Linked DNA regions of Sphingobium yanoikuyae. The main gene of each other region encodes a partner of the protein of the gene in region 2 in a complex. Links are inferred from orthologs where the notes say so. Each region holds a gene or a part of one and is shown on either strand. Other genes may lie near its edges.

Region 1 (4,668 bases), 260 kb from region 2 along the record:
TTAATAGGAAGGTGACGAAGGCGCGCAGCTTCTCGGGGGTGGGAAGCGTACTGGCTACCAACTGCATGAAATGCTTTGCGTTTGCCTGAATGTTGCGCTGAGATTCATTGTCGAGTGACGATGAATCGAGGTCGGTCAGTGCTGCAAGCTGCAAATCCTGGATATATTTTGCGAAAAATCCCTTGTCGCGTTCACGCAGCGACAGTCGGGGTTTTGGCAATATACCTTCCATCTTCTTGCCTGCTTCCAGAATGTAGGGGCGCAATTCCTCCTTGTCCTCGCCATTATTTGCGCAAGCCATCGCTGCGAGCAGAATGGTGAGGGTCGTTAGACGCTGCTGACCGTCAATCACTTGCGAATAGGCACTGTCTTCGGACTTGATCAGCACGATGCTTCCGAGGAAGTAGCCTTCCTCTGCTTCTGCCTGGAAGAATGCAATCAAGTCGCTGAAAAGTTCGTCTGCCTGATCGGTAGTCCAGGCATAAGGGCGCTGATAGGAAGGAATGACATATTCAAAATCGGAGGAGAAAATTTTAGAAAGAGGATATTCGGCACCGCTAATTTTCTTCGACACGATCTACTCCCTGTTACTTAACCGAAGAGTGCAAATCGCCTTCAATCTTGTCAACAGACTGTATCGGATCTCCAGTGGGGGCGGACCGGTGCGAATGTGCAAGAGGCGTACTTCCCGAACAGGATGCGGCTTACCCCGCCGCCTTGGCCAGCCCCTTCGACAATTGCAGCGCGCCGTTGAGGCGGGCGGCGGGGTCGGGCCAGGCGCGGGTGACGACCACCTTGCTGTCCGGGCGCAGGCGGGCGACGCCGTCGAGGCGCTGGACATAGGCGACCAGACCTGCGGGGTTGGGGAAGCGATCCTCGAAGAAGCTGACCAGCGCGCCCTTTGGCCCGACATCGATCTTGGCGATATTGGCCTTGAGGCAATTCTGCTTGATCTCGATGATCTTGAGCAGGTTCTGGGTCGGCGCGGGCAGCTTGCCGAAGCGGTCGATCAGTTCGGCGGCGAAGGCCTCCAGACCCTGGCGATCCTCCAGTTCGTTGATGCGGCGATAGAGACCCATGCGCAGGTCGAGGTCCGGCACGAATTCTTCGGGGATCATGATCGGCGCGTCGACGCTGATCTGCGGCGAGAAGCTGTCGCGGCGCGCTTCGAGACCGGCGCCGCCGGCCTTGGCGTCCATGATCGCGTCCTCCAGCATCGACTGATAAAGCTCGAAGCCGACTTCCTTGATATGGCCCGACTGTTCGTCGCCGACGAGGTTGCCGGCGCCGCGAATGTCGAGATCGTGGCTGGCGAGCTGGAAGCCGGCGCCGAGCGTATCGAGATCGGACAGCACCTTCAGCCGCTTTTCCGCGGTTTCGGTGATGATGCGGTTGGCGGGCGTGGTGAAATAGGCATAGGCGCGCGTCTTCGACCGGCCGACGCGGCCGCGCAGCTGATAGAGCTGGGCAAGGCCGAAGCGGTCGGCACGGTGGATGATGAGGGTGTTGGCGCTGGGGATGTCGAGGCCGGATTCGACGATGGTGGTGGAGAGCAGCACGTCATAGCGCTTGTCGTAGAAGGCGGACATGCGCTCCTCGACATCGGTGGCGCTCATCTGGCCATGGGCGACGATCGGCTTCACCTCGGGCACTTCGGTGCGCAGGAATTCCTCGACCTCGGTGAGGTCGGAGATGCGCGGCACGACGAAGAAGCTCTGGCCGCCGCGATAATGTTCGCGCAGCAGCGCTTCACGGATGACGACGCCGTCCCAGGGCATGATGTAGGTGCGCACCGCCAGGCGATCGACCGGCGGGGTCTGGATGACCGACAATTCGCGCAGGCCCGACATCGCCATCTGGAGCGTGCGCGGGATGGGGGTGGCGGTCAGGGTGAGGACATGGACGTCGGTCTTCAGGGACTTCAAGCGTTCCTTGTGGGTGACGCCGAAGCGCTGTTCCTCGTCGACGATGACGAGGCCGAGGCGCTTGAACTCCAGCCCCTTGGCGAGCAGGGCGTGGGTGCCCACGACAATGTCGATCGTGCCGTCGGCCAGGCCCGCCTTGGTCGCCTTCGCCTCCTTGTCGGGGACGAGGCGGGAGAGGCGGGCGACTTCCAGCGGGAAGCCGCGGAAGCGCTCGACGAAATTCATGTGATGCTGGCGCGCGAGCAGGGTGGTGGGGCAGATCACCACCACCTGCATCCCGGCCATGGCGGCAACGAAGGCGGCGCGCAGCGCGACCTCGGTCTTGCCGAAGCCGACATCGCCGCAGACGAGACGGTCCATCGGGCGGCCGGCGCCCAGATCCTCGATGACATCGCCGATCGCGCGGTCCTGATCGTCGGTTTCCTGATAGGGGAAGCGGTCGACGAAGGCGGGATAGCCGGCGGCGTCGGGTTCGGCGATCTCGGCCGGGCGCAGCGCGCGCTCGGCGGCGGTCTTGAGCAGTTCGCCCGCAATCTCGCGGATCCGCTCCTTCATCCGGGCCTTGCGCCGCTGCCAGGCCTCGCCGCCCAGCTTGTCGAGGCTCACGCCCTCGCTGTCGGAGCCGTAGCGGGAGAGGACTTCGAGATTTTCGACCGGCACGTAGAGCTTGTCGCCGCCGGCATAGGAGAGGGCGACGCAGTCATGCGCGGTCTTGCTGACCGGGATCTGGGTCAGCCCCTCATAGCGGCCGATGCCATGGTCCATATGGACGACGAGGTCGCCGGGGGAGAGGGTGGCGAGTTCGGCGAGGAAGGCGTCGGCGCTCTTCTTGCGCTTGGCGCGACGGACCAGGCGATCGCCCAGCATATCCTGTTCGGTGAGGACGGCGACGTCGGGCGCGGTGAAGCCATGGTCGAGGCCGAGCACGGTGAGGACGGCGCTGCCACCCGCTGCGGTGCCGAGTGCTTCCTGCCAGCTGTCGGCGGTGGCGAGACGGGCGACGCCATGATCGGCGAGCAGGCCCGACAGGCGCTCGCGCGCGCCGGCCGAATAGCTGGCGATCACCACCTTCTTCTTCGTGCGGCGCAGGGCGTCGATATGTTTGCCGACCGCCTCATAGACATTGACGTTCTGCGCGCGTTCGGGCGCGAAGTCGCGCGGGCCGTCGACGGCGAAGTCGAGGACGGTGGCGCTTTCGGGCTCGTGGAAGGGGGTGGTGGCGTGCATCGGCCAGCTGGCGGCAGAGGCGTCCCACTCGGCGGCGTCAAGATAGAGCGCTTCGGGCTTCAGCGGGCGATAGGCGCCGGGATCGGCCGATTTCGCGGCGATGCGGTTGGCATGATAGTCGCGGATTGCCTCGAACCGGGCGTCGGCCGCGCCGACCACGCCATGGTCGCGGACGATGATCGCGTCATCGCCCAGATGCTCGGTCAGCGGAACCAGCTTTTCCTCGAACAAGGGCAGCCAATGTTCCATGCCGGCGAGGCGTCGGCCTTCGCTTACCGCCTGATAGAGCGGGTCGCCGGTCGCGGTCGCGCCGAAGGTTTCGCGATAGCGGCCACGGAAGCGCTTGATCGTGTCTTCGTCGAGCAGCGCCTCGGACGCGGGGAGCAGGGTGAAGCCGTCGACGCTGCCGGTGGTGCGCTGGTCGGTCGGGTCGAAGCGGCGGACCGTCTCGATCTCGTCGCCGAAGAAGTCGAGCCGGAGCGGCTGCTCCTCGCCGCCGGGGAACAGATCGACGATGCCGCCGCGAATGGCGAATTCGCCGCGATCATGGACGGTGTCGGTGCGGACATAGCCGTTGGATTGCAGCATGTCGGCGAGGCGCGTGATCGCGATCCGCTCTTTGGGCGCTAGCCGCGCGACCAGTTGGCGGACGCGGAACGGGGTGAGGGTGCGCTGGGTCAGGGCGTTGAGGGTGGTGAGGACCAGTTGCGGTCCCTTTGGCTTTGCCTGCAGCGCATGGAGGCCGGCGAGGCGAGCCGACGCGGTGCGGAGCGAGGGGCTGGCCCGGTCATAGGGCAGGCAGTCCCAGGCGGGAATTTCGATGAGCTCGATCTCTGGCGCGAAATAATGGGCGGTGTCGGCAACCGCGCGCATCAACTGCTCGTCCGAAGCGACGAAGACGGCGCGGGTGGTTGCCGCGCGGGCGATGTCCGCCAGCAGCCAGGGCTGGAAGCCGGCCGGCACGCCGGACAGAGTGAGCGGCGCCTTCGCCTTCAGGATTTTCTGGAGATCGGTCATGTTTCTACTTCCTTCCTCCCCCTTGGGGGGAGGGGGACCGGCGAAGCCGGTGGAGGGGTGTTACGCTCTCGAGAGGTTGACACCCCTCCGTCTGGCCTGCGGCCAGCCACCTCCCCTGCCAGGGGAGGATGGCTTCAGTTCTCGATCTTGACGAAATCGAGCTTCAGGAACTGGTCCATCATCGGCCCCTTCCATTCGTCCGGCACAGGGATGGTGCCGAGCGCCCAGCCGATGATGTCGGCGTCCTGCTCGTCCATGAAACGCTCGAACCAGGCGATCTGCTCTTCGTTCCAGGTCGCATGATAGCGTTCGAAGAAGCCGCCGACCGTATAATCCGCCTCGCGCGTGCCCCGGTGCCAGGCGCGGAATTTCAGGCGACGCATCAGCGGGTTGTCGTTCACAATTTGTTCCTTTAACGGACGTGCCGAAACAGCCGATCGGATATTTGAATGACCGTCCCGGCTGGAATGGGGCCTGACCATCCCCGAACTGCTCGTCA
Region 2 (8,387 bases):
CCCTTAGGAAAAGAACAAAAGATAGTGCGGCAGTCGTAGGGACGCGGCTGAAACGGCGGCCAACGATTGAGAACAAGGTTCGGCGATTTCCCGATATGCAACTTTCGAGAATGCATGATATCGCCGGATGCCGTATAATTTTTGATACTGTTGAAGAGCTATTATTATTCAGAAACAGTCTTCATAATGCAAATTTTAATCATAAGCGCCGTGGTGCCGATAACGAAGAAAAGTGGAATTATCTCGTGAACCCTAAGCCGGATGGATACCGTGGTATTCATGAGGTTTATGAGTATGATGTGCGATCAGAAGGTGGCAAGACATAGAATGGATTGAATGTTGAAATTCAATTCAGAACATTTTCCCAGCATGCTTGGTCTACTGCTGTTGAAGTCGCAGGGCTTCTTACAATGAATAAGCCGAAATTTGGCCAAGGAAGTCAGGAATTAATAGATCAATTTCGGTTTGCTAGCGAATTAATAGCTAGGCATTATGAAGGTAGTACTTCGTGCTTGCCAAATCTGTCCCTCCAAGAAGTTCGGGATGGCTTTAGCGAGTGTGAGCAGAAGACTAGAATTTTGGGACTCTTTCGCAGTGTAAACACAAAAGTTGTGGATATAGATTTCAAGAAAAATAACGTTCTCGTTTTCCCCTATGTTAAGCCGGAAGATGAGAATGCTAGCGAACTGGAAATATACCCTTTTGACAACGTATTTAGGGCGCTCGAAAGATATAACGCTTTAGAAGAGAAATTGTCTGATGAGGCGGATGTTGTTCTGGTTAGGGCTGACTCTTTTGACAATATGCGTGTAACATTCCGAAACTATTTTGCAGACACAACTGAATTTGTTTCGATGATTGAAGATGCTTTGGCGGTATGAAGCGCTTCAATGTTGTTGTCTCTGACTTCGGAAATAGGGGCGGAGTGCGCGATCAGTCTAAGATTCTTCTTTACGGCTTTGCCATTCTAAAGCGGATCGCGTTCGACCGTTCATCCGACGGTTGAACGCGATCTCTGTTATTCTGCAGCCTCGGTCTTCGGTTGGGCCAAAAGCGGCGCGAGATACTGCCCCGTAAAGCTGCGCTTCTCCTTCACCACCTGCTCCGGCGTGCCTTGCGCGACGACTTCGCCGCCTTTCACGCCGCCCTCCGGTCCCATGTCGATAATATAATCCGCCGTCTTGATGACATCGAGATTATGCTCGATCACCACGACGCTGTTGCCCTGTTCGACCAGGGCGTGGAGGACTTCCAGCAGCTTGCGGACATCCTCGAAATGCAGGCCGGTGGTGGGTTCGTCGAGGATATAGAGGGTGTTGCCGGTGGCGCGGCGCGACAATTCCTTGGCGAGCTTGACGCGCTGGGCTTCGCCGCCCGACAGGGTCGTCGCCTGCTGGCCGACCTTGATATAGCCAAGGCCCACTTCGGCCAGCATCGCCATCTTGTCGCGGATCGGCGGCACGGCCTTGAAGAATTCGACCGCATCCTCGACCGTCATGTCGAGGACGTCGGCGATGCTCATCCCCTTGAACTTCACCTCCAGCGTCTCGCGGTTGTAGCGGGCGCCGTGGCAGACGTCGCAGGTGACATAGACGTCGGGGAGGAAGTGCATCTCGATCTTGAGCACGCCGTCGCCCTGACAGGCTTCGCAGCGGCCGCCCTTGACGTTGAAGGAGAAGCGGCCCGGCTTGTAGCCGCGCGCCTGCGCTTCGGGGAGGCCCGCGAACCAGTCGCGGATATTGGTGAAGGCGCCGGTATAGGTGGCCGGGTTGGAGCGCGGGGTGCGGCCGATGGGCGACTGGTCGATGTCGATCACCTTGTCGCAATGTTCCAGGCCCGTGATCTTGTCATGCGGGCCGGCGACGATGCGGGCGCCGTTGAGGGTACGGGCGCTGGCGGCATAGAGGGTGTCGATGGTGAAGCTGGACTTGCCCGATCCCGACACGCCGGTGATGCAGGTGAAGGTGCCGAGCGGGATCGACGCGGTGACGCCGGTGAGGTTGTTGGCGCGGGCATTGTGGACGGTGAGCTTCTTGCCCGAGCCCTTGCGGCGCTTGGCGGGGACTTCGATGCGGCGGGTGCCGTTCAGATAATCCGCGGTCAGGCTGTCCTTGTGCGCCAGCAGTTCGGGCAGGGTGCCCTGGGCGACGATGGTGCCGCCATGGACGCCGGCGCCCGGCCCCATGTCGACAATATAGTCGGCGGCGCGGATCGCATCCTCGTCATGCTCGACGACGATGACGCTGTTGCCGAGGTCTCTGAGACGTTTCAGGGTGACGAGCAGCCGGTCATTGTCGCGCTGGTGCAGGCCGATCGAGGGTTCGTCGAGGACGTAGAGGACGCCCGAGAGGCCCGAGCCGATCTGGCTGGCGAGGCGGATGCGCTGGCTTTCGCCGCCCGACAGGGTGCCTGATGTGCGATCGAGGTTCAGATAGTCGAGGCCGACATTGTTGAGGAAGCCGAGGCGCTCGACAATTTCCTTGAGGATGGCGCGGGCGATCTGGTTCTGCTGCTCATTGAGCGCGTCGGGCATCGCGGTGAAGAAGGCGAGCGCGTCCACCACCGAGCGGCGGGTGGAGACGGAAATGTCCTCGCCGGCGATCTTGACCGCGAGCGCCTCGGGCTTCAAGCGCGCGCCGTGGCAGGTCTCGCAGGGCATGGCGGTCTGATATTTGCTCAGTTCCTCGCGCATCCAGGCGCTTTCGGTCTGGAGCAGGCGGCGGTTGAGATTGCCGATCACGCCCTCGAACGGCTTCTTGACCTCGTAGCTCTTCTTGCCGTCGACGAAGCGCAGGGTGACGGGCTTGCCGCCGGTGCCGTGGAGGATGATGAGCTTCACTTCGCCCGGCAGCTCGGCCCAGGCGGTGTCGAGGGAGAAGCCGAATTCCTTGGCGAGGGAGCCCAAGACCTGCATATAATAGGGGCTGGGCGGGTTGGACTTGGCCCAGGGGACGACGGCGCCCTTCTTGAGCGAAAGGGCTTCGTTGGGGACGACCAGTTCGGGGTCGAACTCCTGCCGCTCGCCCAGGCCGTCGCAGGCCGGGCAGGCGCCCATCGGGGCGTTGAAGGAGAAGAGGCGCGGCTCGATCTCGGGAATGGTGAAGCCGCTGACCGGGCAGGCGAATTTCTCGGAAAAGACGATGCGGTTGGCGGGGATGCCGGCATTCTTCATCTTGCCCGCGGACTGGGCTTCGTCCTCGCGGCCGGGTACGACGCCCTCGGCCAGGTCGACGAAGGCGAGGCCGTCGGCGAGTTTGAGCGCCTGTTCGAAACTGTCGGCGAGGCGGGTGGCCATGTCGGCATTGACCGCCAGGCGATCGACCACGACCTCGATGTCATGCTTGTATTTCTTGTCGAGGGCGGGGGCATCCTCGATCAGGTAAAGCTCGCCGTCGATGCGGACGCGGGTGTAGCCCGCCTTCTGCCATTCGGCCAGTTCCTTGGCGTATGTGCCCTTGCGGCCGCGCACCACGGGGGCGAGCAGGTAGAAACGGGTGCCTTCGGGCAGGAGCATCACCCGGTCGACCATCTGGCTGACGGTCTGGGCGCTGATCGGCTCGCCGGTGGCGGGCGAATAGGGGATGCCGACGCGCGCCCAGAGCAGGCGCATATAGTCGTAAATCTCGGTGACGGTCGCGACCGTGGAGCGCGGGTTGCGGCTGGTGGTCTTCTGCTCGATCGAGATGGCGGGGGAGAGGCCCTCGATATGCTCGACATCGGGCTTCTGCATCATCTCCAGGAACTGGCGCGCATAGGCGGAGAGCGACTCCACATAGCGGCGCTGCCCCTCGGCATAGATGGTGTCGAAGGCGAGGCTGGACTTGCCCGAGCCGGAGAGGCCGGTGATGACGATCAGGCTGTCGCGGGGCAGATCGACGTCCACGCCCTTGAGGTTATGCTCGCGCGCGCCGCGGACGCTGATGTGGGTCAGCATTCGGTAAACCTCTGCTTCGGAATATGGGTCAGACTCATGGGGGCGTTGTTCCAGATTTGTTCCGTGGGGGCAAGGGGGCGTTGCCCGGTCGGGAGGCAAGATAGGAAGGGGGAGCGGCCAGGGGAAGATGGCCGGGCGTGGACGATGGCGCGCTGCGCCGGCCGGAGGGCGTTTCTGGGTCGGCTGCGGGGGCGTCTCGGCCTGTCTCGGGGTTTCTATGGATGGCAGCGGCTATGGGACCGCACGTAGAAAAGCGGCATGACATATTGGCGGCTCCATTGGCATGCGGGCGTCCTGTGCGTGGCGGGAAGCGTCGCGGGCATGACATTGCCGACGACGGGCGTGATGGCCCAGACCGAAACACCGGCAGGACGGATCGTCTTTCTTGGCTGGACCGAGGGCAAGGACCGTTCCGTCTGGCTGTCCGGCGTTGATCCGGGGGAGTTTTTCGTCGTCTTTGCCGAGACCGGTGAGCGGGTGGATAGCTGGACCCAGCCCGATACGGGGTTGCACCTGACAGTTTCTCCCATCGTGCGGGAAAATGGCGGCACCCATAATCTGTTTGCCCATATCCGCTCTGAATATTCGGAATATGATAATTTCGTCGATTCCGCCGATCAGTATCCGGGCGGCATCAATTTCCCCGATCACTGGAACCGGCCCGACCCGGAACTGCCCGATCTGATCACGCCGGAATTGCGGCCGAACCCGGATACGGTGACGCCGGGGCTGCGTCCCCTGCCGGATACGGTAACGCCGGAATTGCGGCCCAATCCGGATCTGATCACACCCGGCCTGCGCCCCTTGCCCGGGACCGTGACGCCGGAGTTGCGGCCGAACCCCGATACGGTGACGCCGGGCTTGCGGCCGAACCCTGATCTAGTGACGCCGGAGTTGCGGCCGAACCCCGATACGGTGACGCCAGGCTTGCGGCCCAATCCGGATACGGTGACGCCGGAGTTGCGGCCGAACCCGGACACGGTGACGCCGGGTCTGCGTCCTGATCCGGACACGGTGACACCGGGGCTACGACCCGATCCGGATACGGTGACGCCGGAATTGCATCCTGATCCCGAAATCGTCACGCCCGAACTGCGGCCGGTGCCCGTTCCCATTACGCCGGAGGTGCGACCAGACCCCGATACGGTGACACCGGAAGTCCGCCCGGACCCTGATACACCGACACCCGAATTGCGACCTGACCCCGATACGGTGACGCCAGGCTTGCGGCCTGATCCGGATACGGTGACGCCGGGACTGCGGCCCGATCCGGATACGATGACGCCGGGTCTGCGTCCTGATCCGGACACGGTGACGCCGGGTCTGCGTCCTGATCCCGATACGGTGACGCCGGGGCTGCGGCCCGATCCGGATACGGTGACGCCGGGTCTGCGGCCTGATCCTGATACGGTGACGCCGGGGCTGCGGCCCGATCCAGATACGGTGACGCCGGGTCTGCGTCCCGATCCGGATACGGTGACGCCGGGTCTGCGTCCCGATCCGGATACGGTGACGCCGGGCTTGCGGCCCGATCCGGATACGGTGACGCCAGGACTGCGGCCCGATCCGGATACGGTGACGCCGGGGCTACGGCCCGATCCGGATACGGTGACGCCGGGCTTGCGGCCCGATCCGGATACGGTGACGCCGGGCTTGCGGCCCGATCCGGATACGGTGACGCCAGGACTGCGGCCCGATCCGGATACGGTGACGCCGGGGCTACGGCCCGATCCGGATACGGTGACGCCGGGCTTGCGGCCCGATCCGGATACGGTGACGCCGGGTCTGCGTCCTGATCCCGATACGGTGACGCCGGGGCTGCGGCCCGATCCGGATACGGTGACGCCGGGACTGCGGCCCAATCCCGATACGGTTACGCCGGGTCTGCGGCCTGATCCCGATACGGTGACGCCGGGCTTGCGGCCCGATCCTGATACGGTGACGCCGGGTCTGCGGCCCAATCCCGATACGGTTACGCCGGGTCTGCGGCCTGATCCCGATACGGTGACGCCGGGCTTGCGGCCCGATCCTGATACGGTGACGCCGGGGCTGCGGCCCGATCCCGATACGGTTACGCCGGGTCTGCGGCCTGATCCGGATACGGTGACGCCGGGACTGCGCCCTGATCCTGATACGGTGACGCCGGGCTTGCGGCCCGATCCGGATACGGTGACGCCGGGGCTACGGCCCGATCCGGATACGGTGACACCGGGACTGCGGCCCAATCCGGACACGGTGACGCCGGGACTGCGGCCCGATCCTGATACGGTGACGCCGGGACTGCGGCCCGATCCTGATACGGTGACGCCGGGACTGCGGCCCGATCCTGATACGGTGACGCCGGGACTGCGGCCCGATCCTGATACGGTGACGCCGGGACTGCGGCCCGATCCTGATACGGTGACGCCGGGGCTACGGCCCGATCCTGATACGGTGACGCCGGGACTGCGGCCCGATCCCGATACGGTGACGCCGGGGCTACGGCCCGATCCGGATACGGTGACGCCGGGCCTGCGTCCTGATCCTGATACGGTGACGCCGGGCTTGCGACCCGATCCGGATACGGTGACGCCGGGACTGCGCCCTGATCCTGATACGGTGACGCCGGGGCTACGGCCCGATCCGGATACGGTGACGCCGGGCTTGCGGCCCGATCCTGATACGGTGACGCCGGGGCTGCGGCCCGATCCCGATACGGTGACGCCGGAATTACGGCCGCGCCCCGAGACGCTGCCGCCGATCGCTCCGCCCGGTGTCGCGCCGGGCCGTGACGAGCGGCGCCCGATGCTGATGACCGCCGATGAGGTCTGCCGGGCCGGACGTGAAGGCCGATTGCGGGGCGATCCGCAGCTTATTGAAAAGGCCTGCAGGATTGCAGCCAATGCCCGTCGGCGCTGGACCGCCTGGGCAGAATGGAACCATTCGACGCTGAAGGACGACCGTTCCGGTGCCCGGACCAGGGGCAGCGCGAACCAGTATAATATTGGCCTGGATCGCTGGATCGACAAGCGCACCGTCGCCGGCCTGGCCATCCAGTTCGGCAATTCGGATTATAAATCCTTCAATGGCGGCATGCGCCAGCAGGCCGATTCCATCACGGTGAAGCCCTATATGGTGCATCGGATGGCAAATTCGGACGTGGTGCTGGATGCCAGCATCGGCTTCAACTTCGGCGAATATGAACAGCATGTGCTGATGCTGTCGGGCAAGCATGACAGCTTCACCCTGTCGGGCACGGTCGGGATCAGCGCGCAGCGTCCGCTCGGCAGCTTCCTGCTGCGGCCCCGCCTGTCGTGGAGCTATGCCAGCATCTGGCACGACGATTATGTCCTGCAGGGCGAGGTGGGCGGTATCGACCTGCGCGTGCTGCAGGGCGATGCGCGCTATGATTATGGCGCGGTGGCGACGTCGCTGGAGATCAGCCGGCCGTTCCGATCGGATGATATGGTCATCACCCCCTATGTCGAGGGCGGCGTCGATTTTGCCTATCTGCGCCCCAATGGCGGCCGTGTCCTGGGGCCTGACCTGCGCCTGATCGCGACCACGCCTGCGGTGGGATCGGTCCGGTTCGGCACGCGCATCCAGTTGCGCGGCAATGTCGCGCTGATCGGATCGGGCGAATATTACGGGATCGGATCGGGCGGCCTGTCGAGCTGGCAATGGCGGGGAAATCTGTCCTTCCGATTCTAGCGCGGCGGATGCGCTGTGCCTGGCATGATTTGTTCGGAAGGGGGGAGCGCACCGCGATCAGCAGACGATAAATATGGCATTGTTATTGCCGAATATTTCAACGTATGTCAGCGCAGGGCAAACAGGGGGTGTGCTGCATGACGGATTTTGTGGGGGGCGCCGGGAATGACATATTTTACGGTGACTGGGAGGGTGACGTCCTTGTCGGCAATGGCGGCTCGGATAGCCTGTATGGCGGCGGTGGCACCGATTTTCTGTATGCCGCAGGACGTATGCCGAATTTCTATGGGAGCATCTATTACCTCGCCAATCCACTGCTGGATACCGGCGCGGAAGCCGATTTGCTAGATGGGGGCGAGGGAGAGGATTTCATCTTCGCGGGCTATAATGACACGGTCGTGGGCGATGGCGACGACCGGTTATTCATTAGCCTGATGGGCGCGACCAGTGGCGCAACCCTCGACTTTGATGACGCGACCAATGCGAATGGTGCCGGAACGATCAGCAACATCTGGTTTGTAAACTGGATCCAAGGAAGCAATTTTTCGGACAACATCAATCTGCGCAATCTGGGTGGCGATACCGTCATTTACGCGATGAGCGGCGATGATCGCGTGGTCGGCGCATTTGACACCCAATATATTTCAGGCGGCGATGGTGACGATTATCTCGTGGGTGGACAGTTGACCATCCTCGTCGGTGGCAATGGAAATGACACGCTGATCATGGGCGAAGGCATTGCTACGGCGTCTGGTGATGCAGG

The links. The genes of interacting proteins can lie anywhere in the genome.
Region 1: the proteins of uvrA (region 2) and mfd are in contact, whole or in part, in a crystal structure (PDB 4DFC), measured with the Escherichia coli proteins. The link is inferred for Sphingobium yanoikuyae from one-to-one orthologs.

The regions. Positions count from the first base shown.
Region 1 is NZ_CP139979.1:2,464,056-2,468,723, reverse strand. The notes cover bases 505-4,538. They hold mfd (transcription-repair coupling factor), read right to left. Parts: upstream 4,170-4,538; coding sequence 705-4,169; downstream 505-704. Other genes in these bases: U0025_RS11305 (FAD assembly factor SdhE), read right to left, coding at 4,304-4,538; U0025_RS11315 (DUF262 domain-containing protein), read right to left, coding at 505-574. Also shown: more of U0025_RS11315, read right to left, coding at 1-504; more of U0025_RS11305, read right to left, coding at 4,539-4,570. UniProt on the Escherichia coli protein: Couples transcription and DNA repair by recognizing RNA polymerase (RNAP) stalled at DNA lesions. Mediates ATP-dependent release of RNAP and its truncated transcript from the DNA, and recruitment of nucleotide excision repair machinery to the damaged site.
Region 2 is NZ_CP139979.1:2,720,707-2,729,093, reverse strand. What follows is about bases 819-4,327. They hold uvrA (excinuclease ABC subunit UvrA), read right to left. Parts: upstream 3,935-4,327; coding sequence 1,019-3,934; downstream 819-1,018. Other genes in these bases: U0025_RS12505 (autotransporter domain-containing protein), read left to right, coding at 4,193-4,327; U0025_RS12515 (hypothetical protein), read left to right, coding at 819-881. Outside these bases: U0025_RS12520 (RelA/SpoT domain-containing protein), read left to right, coding at 1-326; more of U0025_RS12515, read left to right, coding at 333-818; more of U0025_RS12505, read left to right, coding at 4,328-7,624; U0025_RS12500 (calcium-binding protein), read left to right, coding at 7,762-8,387. UniProt on the Escherichia coli protein: The UvrABC repair system catalyzes the recognition and processing of DNA lesions. UvrA is an ATPase and a DNA-binding protein. A damage recognition complex composed of 2 UvrA and 2 UvrB subunits scans DNA for abnormalities.